One region of the Bradyrhizobium sp. USDA 3256 genome, then DNA from elsewhere that is predicted to be linked to it. Evidence: predicted binding sites of a transcription regulator. Region 1 holds the regulator's gene; each other region holds the start of a gene.
What was found. Region 1 encodes PhoB, which activates phosphate uptake and scavenging genes when phosphate is short. Its sites were predicted from a motif close to TGTCATNNANCTGTCAT; they were not measured.

Region 1 (5,540 bases):
TCCGCTTCATCAACGACATCCTGCTCAGCGCGCCCTCGATCATCATCGGCCTGTTCATCTATGGTGCGGTGGTGGTGCCGATGCGCGGCTTCTCGGCGATCGCAGGCAGCCTCGCGCTCGCGGTGATCGTGATCCCGGTCGTGCTGCGCACCACCGAGGACATGCTGCTCTTGGTGCCCAATCCGCTGCGCGAGGCCGCCTCCGCGCTCGGCCTGCCGCGTTCGCTGGTGATCAAGCGGATCGCTTATCGTGCTGCGCGATCGGGTCTGATCACCGGCGTGCTGCTGGCGACCGCCCGCGTCGCTGGCGAGACCGCGCCGCTGCTGTTCACCGCGCTGTCGAACCAGTTCTTCAGCCTGGATCTGACCAAGACGATGGCCAACCTGCCGGTAACCATCAACAACTTCGTGCAGAGCCCCTACGCCTACTGGAAAGAGCTGGCGTGGAGCGGTGCGCTGCTCATCACATTCACCGTGCTCGCGTTGAATATCGGCGCGCGTATCCTTGGTGCCGAAAGGGCCGCAAAATGACCGAGCTTTCCGTCTCCACGACTGCCGCAGGCCACGTTCCCCAGGTTCCGCTGCCGGAAGCGCCGCCGAAGGTCACGGTGCGAAACCTCAACTTCTATTACGGCGAGCACCACGCGCTGAAGAACATCAACCTTACGCTCGGCACCAACCGCGTCACGGCGTTCATCGGCCCGTCCGGCTGCGGCAAGTCGACCCTGCTGCGCATCTTCAACCGGATGTACGACCTGTATCCGGGCCAGCGCGCGGTCGGCCAGCTGATGCTGGACCAGACCAACATTCTCGACCCCAAGCTCGATCTTAATTTGTTACGCGCGCGGGTCGGCATGGTGTTCCAGAAGCCGACGCCGTTCCCGATGACGATCTACGAGAACATCGCCTTCGGCATCCGCCTCTACGAGAAGATTTCGAAGTCCGAGATGGACGACCGGGTCGAGAAGGCGCTGCGCGGCGGCGCGCTGTGGAACGAGGTCAAGGACAAGCTGAACGCCTCCGGCCTGTCGCTCTCCGGCGGCCAGCAGCAGCGGCTGTGCATCGCGCGCACCGTGGCGGTGCGTCCCGAGGTGATCCTGTTCGACGAGCCGTGCTCGGCGCTCGACCCGATCTCGACCGCCAAGGTCGAGGAACTGATCCAGGAGCTCTCCGAGGACTACACGATCGCGATCGTCACCCACAACATGCAGCAGGCGGCGCGCGTCTCCGACAAGACCGCCTTCATGTATCTCGGCGAGCTGATCGAGTTCGACGACACCAACAAGATCTTCACCTCACCGAGCGATCGGCGCACCCAGGACTACATCACCGGCCGGTTCGGTTGACCGGCGCATGATCCGGAAAAGTGGCAACCGGTTTTCCGATCAGGTCATGCTAAAATTCAGGACACGAAACCATGATCCCCGGGACCATGGTTGAGGGAGACAAGCGATGGCTTCTGAACATACCGCCAAGGCATTCGACAGCGACCTGCAGGAGTTGACCCGCCTGGTCGCCGAGATGGGCGGCCTGGTCGAACGGATGATTACCGAGTCGGTCGACGCGCTGATCCGTCGCGACGTCGCGCTCGGCAAGCGCGTGGTCGCCGCCGACATCGAGATCGACAATCTGCAGCGCAACATCGAAGAGCGCGCGGTGCTGACGATCGCGCGCCGCCAGCCGATGGCGATCGACCTGCGTGAGATCGTCAGCGCGATGCGCGTCGCCACCGACCTCGAGCGGATCGGCGACCTCGCCAAGAACATGGGCAAGCGCGTCGCGGCGCTGGAGAGCGATTTCCAGCCGCTGAAGCTGATCCGCGGCCTCGAGCACATGACCGACCTCGTGCTGTCGCAGGTCAAGTCGGTGCTCGACGCCTATGCCGCGCACGACCTGCCGGCGGCGATGAACGTCTGGAAGGGCGACGAGGAGGTCGATGCGATCTGCACCTCGCTGTTCCGCGAACTGCTCACCTACATGATGGAAGATCCGCGCAACATCTCGTTCTGCATCCATCTGATGTTCTGCGCCAAGAACATCGAGCGGATCGGCGATCACGCCACCAATATCGCCGAGACCGTATTCTACATGATCGAGGGCCAGCAGATCACCGACAAGCGCCCGAAGGGCGACATGACCACTTTTGCCACCACGGTGCCGGGCAGCTGAGGCTTGATCGGCAAGCGCGGAACCGGATTGTCCTTCGACAACTCGTTTCCGCGGGGACTATGCTCAAGGAAGTAAGCGTTTCGGTTTGCGTCTGGGCAACGGATCACCACAGAGAAAGAACTTAAACCGATGAGCGCACGCATTCTGGTAGTCGAAGACGAGGAAGCGCTGACGACGCTGTTGCGCTACAATCTCGATGCGGAAGGCTACGATGTCGAGACGGTCGGGCGCGGCGACGATGCCGACACCCGCCTGAAGGAGCGCGTTCCCGACCTCGTGGTGCTGGACTGGATGCTGCCGGGCCTGTCCGGCATCGAGCTGTGCCGCCGCCTGCGGGCGCGGCCCGAGACCAAGCAACTTCCGATCATCATGCTGACCGCGCGCGGCGAGGAAAGCGAGCGCGTACGCGGGCTTGCCACCGGCGCCGACGATTACATCGTCAAGCCGTTCTCGGTGCCGGAGCTGCTGGCGCGGGTGAAGGGCCTCTTGCGCCGCGCCAGCCCGGAGCGGCTTGCGACCGTGTTGACCTACGGCGACATCGAGCTCGACCGCGAGAAGCGCCGCGTGGCGCGCTCGGGCCGTCCGATCGATCTCGGGCCGACCGAGTATCGCCTGCTCGAATTCTTTCTCGAGCATCCCGGCCGCGTCTTCAGCCGCGAGCAACTGCTCGACAGCGTCTGGGGCCGCGACATCTACATCGATGAGCGCACCGTCGACGTGCATATCGGCCGTCTGCGTAAGCTCCTCAATCCCGGCCGCGAGCAGGACCCGATCCGCACCGTGCGCGGCGCCGGCTACGCGCTCGATGACCGCTTTGCCAAGGCCGAGCCGCAGCCGTAACGGCCAAGCGGCATTCATAAACCGCAACACGGCGAAAGCCGGGATCAATAGCCACCAATGGGCGTTGTTAGAAAGCCGTCTGGCCGCTTGCCGATTGCGCCGGCCGCGGCGTATGGGTCCCGGCATGCACCGGGACGACGCTGGTGATATAGCCGGGCTGCGTCACACAAAAAAATCCCCGCTTTCGCGGGGATTTGTTTTTGAGGTCTTCCGACGTTTTCCCGAGTGCTCACTTGATCTGCGGTTTCGCCGACGGCCGGCGGCGATCGGCGGCGGGCTGGTAGGCGACGCGCGAGTGATGCGCGCAATAGGGCAGGCCGGCGAGCGCCTTGCCGCCGCAGAAGAAGAATTCCGGGCTCGAGGGATCGCCGACCGGCCAATGACAGGTGGCCTCGTTCAGCTCGAGCAGCGAGAGCCGCTGGCTCATTGGCACCACATTGTCGTAGGAGATCGGATCGGGCTCCATTTCGACCTCGAAGGCGTGCGCCAGCGCGGTGTTGCCGCGCGAGACCGGTCGCGCCACCCGCATCATGTGCTGGGCGGGGCGAGCCTTGCGCTGCCGCGGCGCGGCCGTGGAGGGCGCCTTGGCGCGGCCGGAGAGGCCGAGCCGATGCACTTTGCCGATCACGGCGTTTCGCGTCACATTGCCAAGTTCCGCCGCGATCTGGCTGGCCGACAGGCCGGACTCCCAGAGCTTCTTCAGCTGCTCGACGCGATCGTCGGACCAGGTCAATACAGTCATCGCATTCTTCCCTTCGCGTAGCGCCGGCCAATCGTTGGAGCGGCGCTGCGAGCCAATCTGGACAAATATCCCTGCGGCCAGAATCCCTTAGCCCTCGCCGGGCACGGTGTTGCGCCCGAACGTTTACGCGAGACACGAAGGCTACTTAGAGGGTCCAGTACCGCCGCACGAGATGTCGTACCCGACAGGCCAAACGCTACAATATGGCGTGACTCAGGCGCAAGAGTCCGCGGCCGTGCGTCCACATGTTCCCACACAGTTAAGCATTTCGATGAGGCTTTTCCACCGCACCGGAATGCTCCGGATTGCGCTCGTTTCGCATTGCAGGAAGGCCACTTCGTGGCGATTGACACTTACTGACCGCAGCATAGAATGCCCGCCACGTGCCGCCCGCAAAGGCGGCCGTTTTGTTTTCCGAAGCTGGCCGTTGCTGCGCTGGCGTCAAGGCGCGCGGCAATTGTCGGCTTCAAACCGTCAGTGATCGCCATGACCAACGCTGCCACGTCGCATCTGCTCCCCGTCTTCGCCAGGGTCGATCTCGGCTTCGAGCGCGGTGAGGGCGCCTGGCTGATCGCAACCAACGGCGACCGCTATCTCGATTTCACCTCGGGCGTCGCGGTCAACGCGCTCGGGCATGCGCATCCGCATCTGGTCAAGGCGCTGCAGGAGCAGGCGACCAAACTCTGGCACATGTCGAACCTGTTCAAGAGCCCGGACGGCGAGGCGCTTGCCGCGCGGCTGTGCGAGCAGAGCTTTGCCGACTTCGTGTTCTTCTGCAATTCCGGCGCGGAAGCGATGGAGGGCGTGATCAAGCTGGTCCGCCACTATCACTTCTCCAAGGGCCACGGCGAGCGCTACCGCATCATCACCTTCGAGGGCGCCTTCCACGGCCGCACGCTGGGCACGCTGGCGGCGACCGGCTCGGCGAAATATCTCGAGGGCTTCGGGCCGCCGATGGACGGCTTCGACCAGGTGCCGCATGGCGACATCGAGGCGGTGAAGAAGGCGATCGGTCCGCACACCGCCGGCATCCTGATCGAGCCGGTGCAGGGCGAGGGCGGCGTGCGCTCGGCGCCGCAGGCGTTCTTCAAGGCGCTGCGCGCGCTCTGCGACGAGCACGGCCTGCTGCTTGCCTTCGACGAGGTGCAGACCGGCATGGGCCGCACCGGCGAGCTGTTCGCCTACAAGCGCACGGGCGTCACGCCGGATGTGATGTCGCTGGCCAAGGCGCTCGGCGGCGGTTTCCCGATCGGCGCAGTGCTGGCGACCGCGCAGGCTGCGGCCGGCATGGCGCCCGGCTCGCACGGCTCGACCTTCGGCGGCAATCCGCTCGCGGTCGCCGCCGCCAATGCCGTGCTCGACGTCATGCTGAAACCCGGCTTCTTCGAGCATGTGCAGAAGATGTCGCTGCTGCTCAAGCAGAAGCTCGCTTCCGTCGTCGACCGCTATCCCGGTGTGCTGTCGGAGGTGCGCGGCGAGGGGCTGTTGATCGGCGTCAAGGCCGTGGTGCCGTCGGGCGACCTGATCGCCGCGCTGCGCAGCGAGAAGCTGCTCACCGTCGGCGCCGGCGACAATGTGGTGCGGTTCCTGGCGCCGCTGATCGTGACCGAGGCCGAGATCGATACGTCGATCACCGCGCTTGAGCGCGCCTGCGCGACATTATCGGCGGCGCAGCCGAAGAAGGCGGCTGGATGATGAGCAAGCCGGTCCGCCACTTCCTTGATATCAACGAGCTGCCGCTCGGCGAGCTGCGCAACATGCTGTCCGCCGGAGCCGCCATGAAGGCGAAG
Region 2 (5,540 bases), 4.7 Mb from region 1:
ACCAGATGAAATTCCGAATTGGTGCCCTGGCGCAGGATCGAGCCCGCGTAAAACACCTCGTCGCCGGGCTTGAAGAGCGAGACGTCGGGCCCGACCGCGTCGACCACGCCGGCCGCGTCGAAGCCGAGGATCTTGTATCCGCCGTCGGTCGGCGCGGCGCGCTTGCGCACCTTGTAGTCGACCGGATTGGCCGAGATGGCCTTCACCGCGACGCGGATGTCGCGCCCCTTCGGCTCGGGCTTGGCGATCTCGAAATCGACGAGAGAGTCCGCCGCCTCGATCGGCAGCGATTTTTGGTATCCGACGGCCTTCATGCCTGGTCTCCGTGGTGGGCGATTGCCTGCCGATTAACTGTCGCGCTGGCGTCCATTTGGCAAGTACTGTAAAAACAGGGAACTAGTCCCTGTTTGTATACTATTGGGAAAATACTGGATGAAACGGCAGAATTTTGCGCGCCGGCCGGGCTGCGCGGTCGAGGCGGCGCTCGACCTGATCGACGGCAAATGGAAGGGCGTGATCCTCTACCACTTGCAGGCCGGCACCCAGCGCTTCGGCGAGCTGCGGAAGCGGATGCCCGGCATCACCCAGCGCATGCTGACCAAGCAGCTGCGCGCGCTCGAGGACGATGGCCTCGTGATCCGCAAGGTCTATGCCGAGGTGCCGCCACGCGTCGAATACACGCTTTCCGAACTCGGCGAGAGCCTGCGCCCGGTGATCGATATTTTGAAGGCCTGGGGCGAGGGGCATCAGGAGCGGCTGTCTTGCGCGCCGGCGCCTGAGGTCGTCGTGAAGAAGAAGCGCGCGGCGTAGCTCAAGTTTGAATTGAATCAGGCCGGCCACGCGCCGAGGGGCAGGTTACTCGCAAATGAAAAGTTCGGTGTCGTCCCGGCGTAGGCCGGGACCCATAACCCCAGGGAGCGGTTGCGGCGCGGGCGAGCGACCACGAGTCTTCGTCAAGCCAGATCCTGTGGTTATGGGTCCCGGATCTGCGCTCCGCTTCGCTGCGCTTGTCCGGGACGACGAAGTTCTTTTGCCGCCGGCTCCTTTGCATGGGTTGTTTTCGATATTTCGGCAGCGCGTAACGGCCGGGAGCGGTGTCGCTCCCGGCCGTTGATCTTGACGGCCGCTCCGATCAGCTCAGAACGCAACCTGCGTGCGCAGCGCGACCGCGTCGAACTTCGAGCCGACGTCCGCAGCCGAGGTCGCCGAGGCCTGCTTGGCGATATCGCCGTGCAGGTAGTTCAGCATGAAGCGGACGTTGTTGTTGACGTACCAGTTCAGCGCGGCGGTGTAGATGGTCTGCCGTCCGCCCGCGACGCCGACCGCCTGCGCGATCTGATCGTTGAGGTCCATCGTGCTGACGCGGCCGGCGATTTCCCAGGCGCCCCAGCCGCCGCCGGCGAGCGAGAACGGATCATGCGGCTTGATCCCGCTATAGGAGGCCGTCGCCGGGTTGTAGGCGTGGTTCTCGCCGGTCAGCACGTAGCCGACCTGCGCGTAACCGCCGTCGAACTTCAGGCTCGGCGCGCCGAATGGCGGCAGCCCCGTGTTCGCCGAGCGGTCGACATTGAACCAGTAATATTCGCCTTGCGCGATGAACGGGCCATAGGTCGCCGCGGCCTCGACGCCGTAGACCTGCGCGCCGGAGACGTTGGCGATCGCACCGGTCGAGATCAGCGTGGTCGGATCGATGCGCAGCTCGGGCCGGTCGCTGAGCGTGAGCGTCTGCGCCTGCGTGAGCTGGTTGCGTGGCGGCTGCACCAGCCATTCCGCATCGGCGCCGATGTGCACCGAATAGTTCTTGCCGCTGATCGGATTGCCGGCGACGCGGATGACCCCGCCATACTGCTCGGACGTGCCGGCCGGCGAGGCGGAGGACGCGGAGTGGATGGCGCCCGACGTTGGTCCGGTGACATAGCCGCCGATCCAGAACTGGTCGTTCCACCAGCGGGTGCCGGCGGCCGAACGGAAGTCACCGGCGGCGATGTTCTGGGCGATGATGCCGACCGAGGCGCGCTCCATGAACAGGATGTCGTTGGAGCTGGTCGCTTCGTCGAGCGTCCACGGCACGTCCATGATGCCGCCTTCGATCGCCATCTTGCCGCCGAACGGCTTGAAGCCGGTGTAGCTCAGATACGCATTCTCGATGCCCGAGGTGCCGCCGCCGGGCAGCGATCCCGGTGCCGCGCCGCCGAAGCCGTCGGACGAGCCGCCGAAATCGTAGATCAGCGAGTAATTCCAGTCGCCGAAGAATTTGCCGACGATGCCGATGCGCGCGCGGCGGACGTTCTCGCCGCTGTCGAGCTTCTGCGGCGAGGTGCCTGCGGTGTTCGGACGATAGTCGTAGCCGCCGACATCCCAATGCACGCGACTCGTGATCGCAACGCAGTTCTGTTCGTCCGCGGTGCAGATCGTCGGCCGGTTGTTCGGCATCGTCACAACGACGCCGGACGGCGCGACCGGGCCTTTCACCGGGATCGCGGCGTTGGCGCTCGCCACTCGCGCGGCCTTGGCATCCGCCGCCTTCGCATTGGCGTTCGCGCTGGCGGCGGTTGCGGTATTGGCGTTGGTCTGCTTCTGCAGTCTGTCGAGCTTCTGTTCGAGCATCTTCAGCTGCTGCTTCAGTAGCGCGATCTCCGCATCGCTGCCGCCTCCGGCCGATTGTGAATAGGCCGGCGAGGCGGCGAGCGCCCCTGCCAGGCCTATGGCGATTGCACCAACTTTTGTCGCACCCATCGTGCACCCCTGTTGTGTTTGAAGTCCCCACTCACTGAACGGTCCTAGGAGCGTATCGTGACTGACGCACGACAGTGCTTCCGGGCATCGCAGTTCCGCTTGTGGTCCGCAGGCAACAAGCGGAGCGGCGCAGTGAGATGACAGCCATCATAGAAGCTTGGCGGCGCGCTTCAACGCGGCTGCCGCGGGTTGTGCACCGGTCCGGCGGGGGGCCAGTTATCCGGCCGGGCGCCCTTCAATTGCCCGGCGAACACGCCTATATTCCGGCGTTTCCACGAGAGGTGAGAATGCTCCGACCTGTCCGCTTTGTTGCCGTATCCGCTCTGTGCACGTTGGCCTTCATGGGGAATCTTTCCGCAGCCGCGGCCCAGGATCGCCGCGTGCCGTCCTCGCAGGCCGAGCTGCAATTGTCCTATGCGCCGATCGTGCAGCGGGTGCAGCCGGCGGTGGTCAATGTCTACGCCGCCAAGACCGTGCAGAACCGCAATCCATTCCTGGACGATCCGATTTTTCGCCGCTTCTTCGGCGTGCCGGGACAGCAGCCCGAGCAGATGCAGCGCTCGCTCGGCTCCGGCGTGATGGTCGACGGCTCCGGCCTCGTGGTCACAAACAATCACGTGATCGAGGGCGCCGACCAGGTGAAGGTCTCGCTCGCCGACAAGCGCGAATACGAGGCCGAGATCGTGCTGAAGGACAGCCGCACCGACCTTGCGGTGCTGCGGCTGAAGAACACCAACAAGGAAAAATTCGCAACGCTCGACTTCGCCAACTCCGACCAGCTGCAGGTCGGTGACGTCGTGCTGGCGATCGGCAATCCATTCGGCGTCGGCCAGACCGTGACGCACGGCATCATTTCGGCCCTGGCGCGCACTCAAGTCGGGATCACGGATTATCAATTCTTCATTCAGACCGACGCGGCGATCAATCCCGGCAATTCGGGCGGGCGCGCTGGTCGACATGACCGGCCGGCTCGCCGGCATCAACACCGCGATCTTCTCGCGCTCCGGCGGCTCGCAGGGCATCGGCTTTGCGATTCCCGCCAACATGGTGCGCGTGGTCGTGGCCTCCGCCAAGAGCGGCGGCAAGGCGGTGAAGCGGCCATGGCTCGGCGCGCGGCTGCAGGCGGTCACGCCTGAGATCGCGGAGACGCTGGGACTGAAGCTGCCGAGCGGCGCGCTGGTCGCCAATGTCGCGCCGAACAGCCCGGCGGCGAAGGCCGGGCTCAAGCTCTCCGACCTGATCATCGGGATCGACGGCACGCCGATCGACGATCCCAACGCGTTCGACTACCGCTTCGCGACCCGTCCACTCGGCGGCAACGCGGAGATCGAGGTGCAGCGCGCCGGCAAGCCGGTGAAGCTTACCGTGCCGCTGGAGACCGCGCCCGACACCAATCGCGACGAGATCGTGCTGACCGCGCGCTCGCCGTTCCAGGGCGCCAGGGTCGCCAATATCTCGCCGGCGCTGGCCGATGAGCTGCATCTCGACGCGGGCGCCGAGGGCGTCGTGGTGACCGAGCTGGCCGATGACGGCACCGCCGCTAATGTCGGCTTCCAGAAGGGCGACATCATTCTCGCGGTCAACAACGAGAAGATTGCGCGGACCAGCGACCTCGAGAAGGCCTCGAAAACGGGGTCGCGGGTCTGGCGCATCACGCTGGTGCGCGGCGGCCAGCAGATCAACGTGACGCTCGGCGGATGAGCCCAAAGCGACCGCACGAAGCCAGCAATCTCTTCGCTGCGGCGGGGATGGAGCAGGACGCGCCGCACCCGCTGCCGGACCGGCTGCGTCCGCGCACGCTGGCCGATGTCGTCGGCCAGGATCACATCCTCGGCCCCGACGGCGCGCTGACGCGGATGCTGGAGACGCGCACGCTGGGCTCGCTGGTGTTCTGGGGACCGCCCGGCACCGGCAAGACCACCGTGGCGCGGCTTCTGGCCGACGCCACCGAGCTGCATTTCGAGCAGATCTCCGCGGTGTTCTCCGGCGTCGCCGATCTCAAGAAGGCGTTCGATGCCGCGCGGGCCCGCCGCGAGACCGGCAAGGGCACGCTGCTGTTCGTCGACGAGGTGCACCGTTTCAACCGCGCGCAGCAGGATTCCTTCCTGCCCGTGATGGAGGACGGCACCGTGGTGCTGGTCGGCGCCACCACGGAGAATCCGTCCTTCGAGCTCAACGCGGCGTTGCTGTCGCGCGCCCGCGTGCTGGTGTTTCACTCGCTCGATACGGCGGCGATCGAGAAACTGTTCGCCAATGCCGAGAAGATCGAGGGCAAGCAGCTGCCACTCGATGCCGAGGCGCGCGCCGCGCTGGTGCGGATGGCCGACGGCGACGGCCGCGCCTCGCTGACATTGGCCGAAGAGGTCTGGCGCGCCGCCCGCAAGGGCGAGGTGTTCAACGCCGAGCAGTTGCAGGCCATCCTGCAGCGCCGCGCGCCGATCTACGACAAGTCGGCCGACGGCCATTACAATCTGATCTCGGCGCTGCACAAGTCGGTGCGCGGCTCCGATCCGGATGCGGCGCTGTACTATCTCGCGCGCATGTTCGATGCCGGCGAGGATCCGCTGTTCCTGGCGCGGCGCGTGGTGCGCATGGCGGTCGAGGACATCGGCCTTGCCGATCCGCAGGCGCTGGCGGTCTGCAACGCCGCCAAGGATGCCTACGACTTCCTCGGCTCGCCGGAAGGTGAGCTCGCGATCGCGCAGGCCGTGGTCTATCTCGCCACCGCGCCGAAATCGAACGCGGTCTACACCGCGTTCGGCGCCGCGATGCAGACCGCGAAGCAGGGCGGCTCGCTACTGCCG
Region 3 (5,540 bases), 7.2 Mb from region 1:
TGGGACGGCACCATCGAGCTGATCAAGTTCGTCGACGGTTTGCGCAAGAAGGCGAGCTGATCGCACGCCTGACGTCACGAGGGCCGGGCGTATAGCCCGGCCCTTTCCACTCAACTTCGAACCGGACTGGCACGCGTCGATGGCGACCGCCGTATCCATTCTTCCAGCGCAGCAACTGGCGACATTGGAGGACGCCTACCGCAAGTCCGTCGCACGCAAGCGGTTGAAGGCCGCGCTGGCAACGGCGGCATTCTGTGCGGTGCTGGTGATCGCGGCGTTCGGCGCCGAAGTGAACCTGCGCACGCTGTTCACCTATTTCGGCAATTTCGTCAGCTATTTCGATCGCATCCTGACGCTGGATTCCGGCGCGCGGGTCTGGACCGATCCCGCCGAATGGTTCTGGGGTTGGCATAAGTGGCTGAAGATGCTCGGCGAGACGATCCTGATCAGCTATGTCGGCACGCTGACGGGTGCCGTGCTTGCCTTCGCGCTCAATTTCTTCGCGGCCCAGAATACGTCGCCGGGCCCGTGGGCACGTTTCACGATCCGCCGCCTGCTGGAATTCGCCCGCACCGTCCCTGGCATCGTGTTCGCGTTGATCTTCGTGATCGCGTTCGGCCTCGGGCCGATGGCCGGCGTGCTGGCGATCGCGATCCACACCACCGGGGCGCTCGGCAAGCTGTTTGCCGAGATCGTCGAGAATGCCGACATGAAGCCGGTCGAGGGCATCCGCTCCACCGGCGCGAGCTGGCTGTCCTGCATGCGCTTTGCCGTGCTGCCGCAGGTCTCCGCCGGCTATGCCAGCTATGCGCTGCTGCGCTTCGAGATCAACGTCCGCGAGGCGTCGGTGATGGGCTTCGTCGGCGCCGGCGGCATCGGCCAGGAGCTGGTGGTCGCGATCCGCAAGTTCTACTATTCCGACGTCAGCGCCATCCTCATCACCATCATCGTCACGGTCTTCATCATCGACATTTCGACCGGCTGGCTGCGCGGCCGGCTGTTCGGCAAGGAGACCCGTCGATGAGCCAGATGCCGAGGCCGGACACCACGGAACTGCGCGCGAAGTACCCCGGCGTCTTCGAACGTCCCGCATCGGCACGGCTGGCGATGCCAGCCATGATCGCGGCGGCGCTCGCGATCTTCGTGTTCGGCCTGGTCGATCTCGACTTCTCGCCGTCCAGGCTGATCGCGGGCCTCGGCCAGCTCGGCTGGATCACCATGCTGATGCTTCCGCCGAATCCGGGCTCGTCGTTTCCGCTCTACATGCAGGCGCTCGGCGAGACGCTGTCGATCGCGGTGCTCGGCACCACGCTTGCCGCGGTTTTGGCGCTGCCGGTCAGCCTGCTGGCGGCGCGCAACATCATCCCCTCGAACCTGATCCGCTTTCCGGTGCGCCGCTTCCTGGACTCGATCCGCGGCGTCGATACGCTGATCTGGGCGCTGGTCTGGATCAACGTCGTCGGTCTCGGCCCGTTCGCCGGCGTGCTCGCGATCATGGTGTCCGACTTCGGCGCGTTCGGAAAGCTGTTCTCGGAGGCGATCGAGGCGGCTGATCGCAAGCAGGTCGAGGGCATTCGCGCCTCCGGCGGCAACGCCCTGCACGAAATCCGCTTCGGCCTGCTGCCGCAGGTGCTGCCCGTGATCGCCGGGCAGGTGCTCTACTTCATCGAGTCGAATACCCGTTCGGCGACCATCATCGGCATCGTCGGCGCCGGCGGCATCGGCTTGCAGCTCGCCGAGCAGATCCGCGTGCTGGAATGGCAGAAGGTGTCGTTCCTGATCCTGATGATCCTGATCGCAGTTGCCGCGATCGACTTCATCTCGAGCAAGCTGCGCTTTGCGATCATCGGGCAGCGTGCGGTGGTGTAGCTTCTTCTTCGCCTCTCCCCGCGTGCGGGGAGAGGCCGGAATTTTCGCGTGGCGCAAACTCCGGGTGAGGGGGACTCTCCGGGGACTCACAGCTTCCGGATTCGCGGAGACAGCCCCTCACCCCCACCCTCTCCCCGCCAGAGCGGGGCGAGGGAGAAGTGCTCATCGTCAACCGTTCTCGACCAGAAATTCCACGCGCTCGGCGGCGAAGCGCGAACGCTTGGTCACCAGCGGCTGGTCCAGCATGTCGACGTCGGTTGCGTCGACCACCAGCACCGGCCGGCCCAGCGGCAGGTCGAGCCGCGCGGCGTCGGTCGCATCGACGATCGCTGCGGTGATCCGGGTCGAGGCGCGGTGGTAGTCCTTGACGCCGTAATGCCCGAGCAGCTTCGTCATCGAGCGGACGTTGGCGAATACGCTGCCGGCATCAGGAAACCGCTCGGCCGACAGCCAGGTGGTGGAAACGCAGATCGGCGTCCGGTCGGCGAGCCGCACCGCTTCGATCCGGATCAGCGGCGCACCGATCTTCAGCCCGAGCTCGCGTGCGATCTCGCGATTGGCGGTGTCGCTGCTCGCATCGATCAGCTGGCCGCGCGGCTCGTGGCCGCCGGCGCCGACAATCTCGGAAAACCGCGTGCGTGAGCGCAAGGGATAGGCGAGGCGCTGGGCTTCGACATAGGTGCCGCTGCCGCGCTCGGCGCGCACCAGGCCGCGCTCGGCCAATGCGGCGAGCGCCCGCCGCACGGTGTGCCGGTTGACCCGGTACGTCTCGGCGATCTCCATCTCGCCGGGCAGCTTTTCGCCGGCGGCAAAGCGGCCGTCAGCGATGCCGCGCTCGATGCCGTCGGCGACCTGCCGCCACAAGGCGACGCCGGAACTTTCCTGCATGCTCATGGCGCGGTGATACCAGAAATCTTTGGTTTGTCACGAAACAGTCATGGCGCTCCGCTATCAAGTTGTCTAGTATCATAGACAACTTGATGCAAGCAAGGTTGCCCAAAGGTTTGCCCATGAGTTCGATCGGACCAAACAGCAAACAAGCCCAGCGCAAGGCCGCGATGACCGTGCTGGCGCACGCCGCCGCTGCGGACATCGCCGGCAGGCTGGCGGCGATCGCAGTGCCCGCGCATGAGAACCTGCGTGAGCCGGAAAACGGCCTTGTGATGCTGCGCGGGCGGATCGGCGGCGACGGTGCGCCGTTCAATCTCGGCGAGGCGACGGTGTCGCGCGCGGCGGTGCGGCTTGCGACTGGCGAGGTCGGCTTCGGCTACACGCTCGGCCGCGACGCGCGGAAGGCGCAGATGATCGCGCTGTGCGACGCCATGGTGCAGTCGGCGGAGTTGTCCGGCGAGGTGGAGGCCAAGGTGATTGGGCCGCTGCGCGTCGCCATGAACGCCGAACGCGGCCGCAAGGCAGCGGAAACCGCGGCGACGCGGGTCGATTTCTACACGATGGTGCGCGGTGAGGGATGATGCAATGACGACGATTGCCGAAATGCCCGCGGGCTTTGCCGACAAGGTGCTGTCGGCACAGTCGACCTTCCGTTCCGTGATGGATGCGATGGCGCGCCCGGGCAGCGTGCAGCGCGTCGCCGCTGATGTCGGAACGCCGGCCGGCATGATGCGCGGCTCGGCCGCGATCGCGCTGACGCTGTTCGATCACGATACGCCGATCTGGCTCGACGCGGCGATGTCGGCGACGCCGGACGTCGCCCGCTGGCTGAAGTTTCACGCCAGCGCGCCGGTGATCACCGATTCCTCGATCGCGAGCTTCGCGCTGATCGGCGATGCCGCGAACCTGCCGGCGCTCGATCGCTTTGCGTTCGGCAGCAGCGAGTATCCTGACCGCTCGACCACGCTGATCCTGCAGGTCGACAGCCTGTCGCAGGGGCCGGCCTTCGAGCTGAAAGGACCCGGCATCGACGGCAGCGCCGTGCTGCAGGCGATGCTCAAGCCGCGCGACCTGTTCCAGCGGCTTGCGATCAACGAAGCCTTGTTCCCGCGCGGCATCGATGTCGTGTTGGTCCATGACGATGCCATTGTGGCGATCCCGCGCACCACGCGGCTGATCGCAAGCGGAGTGTAAGCGATGTATGTAGCCGTCAAGGGAGGCGAGCGCGCCATCGAGAATGCCCATCGGCTGCTCGCGCATGAGCGGCGCGGCGACCGCGACGTGCCCGAGGTGACGCTGGCACAGATTTCCGAGCAGCTCGCGCTCGGTGTCGATCGCGTGATGACCGAAGGTTCGCTCTACGACCGCGAGCTCGCGGCGCTCGCGATCAAGCAGGCGCGCGGCGACATGATCGAGGCGATCTTCCTGGTCCGTGCCTTCCGCGCCACGCTGCCGCGCTTCGGCGCCACTGAGCCGGTCAACACCGGCGAGATGCAGGTGCGGCGGCGGATCTCCTCGACCTTCAAGGACGTTCCGGGCGGCCAGATCCTGGGCCCGACCTTCGACTACACCCATCGCCTGCTCGATCCGCAGCTCGCGCAAGGCTTTGTGCCGGAGCAGCCGGCGACCGCGGACGCCTCGCAGGCCGCCACGCCGCGGGTGACCGACATTCTCGGCCGCGATGGCCTGATCGAATCCTCACCGCAGGCAGATAGCAACACGCCGGTCGGCGACCTCACGCGCGAGCCGCTGAGCTTTCCGGCCGACCGCGATTTGCGGCTGCAGAATCTGGCGCGCGGCGATGAGGGCTTCCTGCTCGCGCTCGGCTACTCGACGCAGCGCGGCTATGGCCGCAACCACCCGTTCGCCGGCGAGATCCGCTTCGGCGAGGTCGAGGTCGAGTTCTTCGCCGAGGACGCGGGCTTTGCCGTGCCGCTCGGCTCGATCGAGTTGACCGAGTGCCAGATGGTCAACCAGTTCAAGGGCTCGACGACCGAGGCGCCGTGCTTTACCCGCGGCTATGGCCTCGCCTTCGGGCAGAGCGAGCGCAAGACCATGTCGATGGCGCTGGTCGATCGCGCTTTGCGTGCGCGCGAGCTCGGCGAGGAGGCGGCGGCGCCGGCGCAGGACGAGGAGTTCGTGATGTCGCACTCCGACAATGTCCAGTCGACCGGCTTTGTCGAGCATCTCAAGCTGCCGCATTACGTCGACTTCCAGTCCGAGCTCGGCCTGTTGCGCAAGCTGCGGCAGGAGTTTGCGGAAGCCAACGAGGCCGTGGAAATGCAGGAGGCCGCGGAATGAACGCGCCGACGTACAATTTCGCCTATCTCGACGAGCAGACCAAGCGGATGATCCGCCGCGCGATCCTCAAGGCGATCGCGATCCCCGGCTATCAGGTGCCGTTCGCGAGCCGCGAGATGCCGATGCCCTATGGCTGGGGCACCGGCGGCGTGCAGGTGACCGCCGCGATCCTCGGTCCCGACGACGTGCTGAAGGTGATCGACCAGGGCTCGGACGATACCACCAACGCGATCTCGATCCGCAAGTTCTTCGGCAAGACCGCGGGTGTCGCGACCACGACCTCGACCACGGACGCGACCGTGATCCAGACCCGGCATCGCATTCCCGAGGCGTCGCTGCATGCCGGGCAGGTGCTGGTCTATCAGGTGCCGATCCCCGAGCCGCTGCGCTTCCTCGAGCCGCGCGAGACCGAGACGCGGCGCATGCACGCGCTCGCCGAATACGGGCTGATGCACGTCAAGCTCTACGAGGACATCGCG

Region 2: a site for PhoB is predicted at 2,794-2,810, ahead of ACVWY5_RS20375 (OprO/OprP family phosphate-selective porin). Genes of this name have one in related genera too.
Region 3: a site for PhoB is predicted at 2,792-2,808, ahead of phnF (phosphonate metabolism transcriptional regulator PhnF). Genes of this name have one in related genera too.

What each region holds. Positions count from the first base shown of each region.
Region 1 is NZ_JBSSAE010000002.1:8,612,026-8,617,565, forward strand. It holds gene pstA (phosphate ABC transporter permease PstA) at 1-530, shown strand, start outside; gene pstB (phosphate ABC transporter ATP-binding protein PstB) at 527-1,345, shown strand; gene phoU (phosphate signaling complex protein PhoU) at 1,452-2,168, shown strand; gene phoB (phosphate regulon transcriptional regulator PhoB) at 2,298-3,008, shown strand; gene ACVWY5_RS42465 (GcrA family cell cycle regulator) at 3,238-3,750, opposite strand; gene ACVWY5_RS42470 (aspartate aminotransferase family protein) at 4,237-5,445, shown strand; gene argF (ornithine carbamoyltransferase) at 5,445-5,540, shown strand, end outside.
Region 2 is NZ_JBSSAE010000002.1:3,939,603-3,945,142, reverse strand. It holds gene ACVWY5_RS20385 (zinc-binding alcohol dehydrogenase family protein) at 1-314, opposite strand, end outside; gene ACVWY5_RS20380 (winged helix-turn-helix transcriptional regulator) at 433-810, shown strand; gene ACVWY5_RS20375 (OprO/OprP family phosphate-selective porin) at 1,138-2,736, opposite strand; partial or broken gene ACVWY5_RS20370 (DegQ family serine endoprotease) at 3,078-4,437, shown strand; gene ACVWY5_RS20365 (replication-associated recombination protein A) at 4,434-5,540, shown strand, end outside.
Region 3 is NZ_JBSSAE010000002.1:1,372,190-1,377,729, forward strand. It holds gene phnD (phosphonate ABC transporter substrate-binding protein) at 1-60, shown strand, start outside; gene phnE (phosphonate ABC transporter, permease protein PhnE) at 140-1,024, shown strand; gene phnE (phosphonate ABC transporter, permease protein PhnE) at 1,021-1,869, shown strand; gene phnF (phosphonate metabolism transcriptional regulator PhnF) at 2,038-2,763, opposite strand; gene phnG (phosphonate C-P lyase system protein PhnG) at 2,880-3,341, shown strand; gene phnH (phosphonate C-P lyase system protein PhnH) at 3,346-3,954, shown strand; gene ACVWY5_RS08240 (carbon-phosphorus lyase complex subunit PhnI) at 3,958-5,061, shown strand; gene ACVWY5_RS08245 (alpha-D-ribose 1-methylphosphonate 5-phosphate C-P-lyase PhnJ) at 5,058-5,540, shown strand, end outside.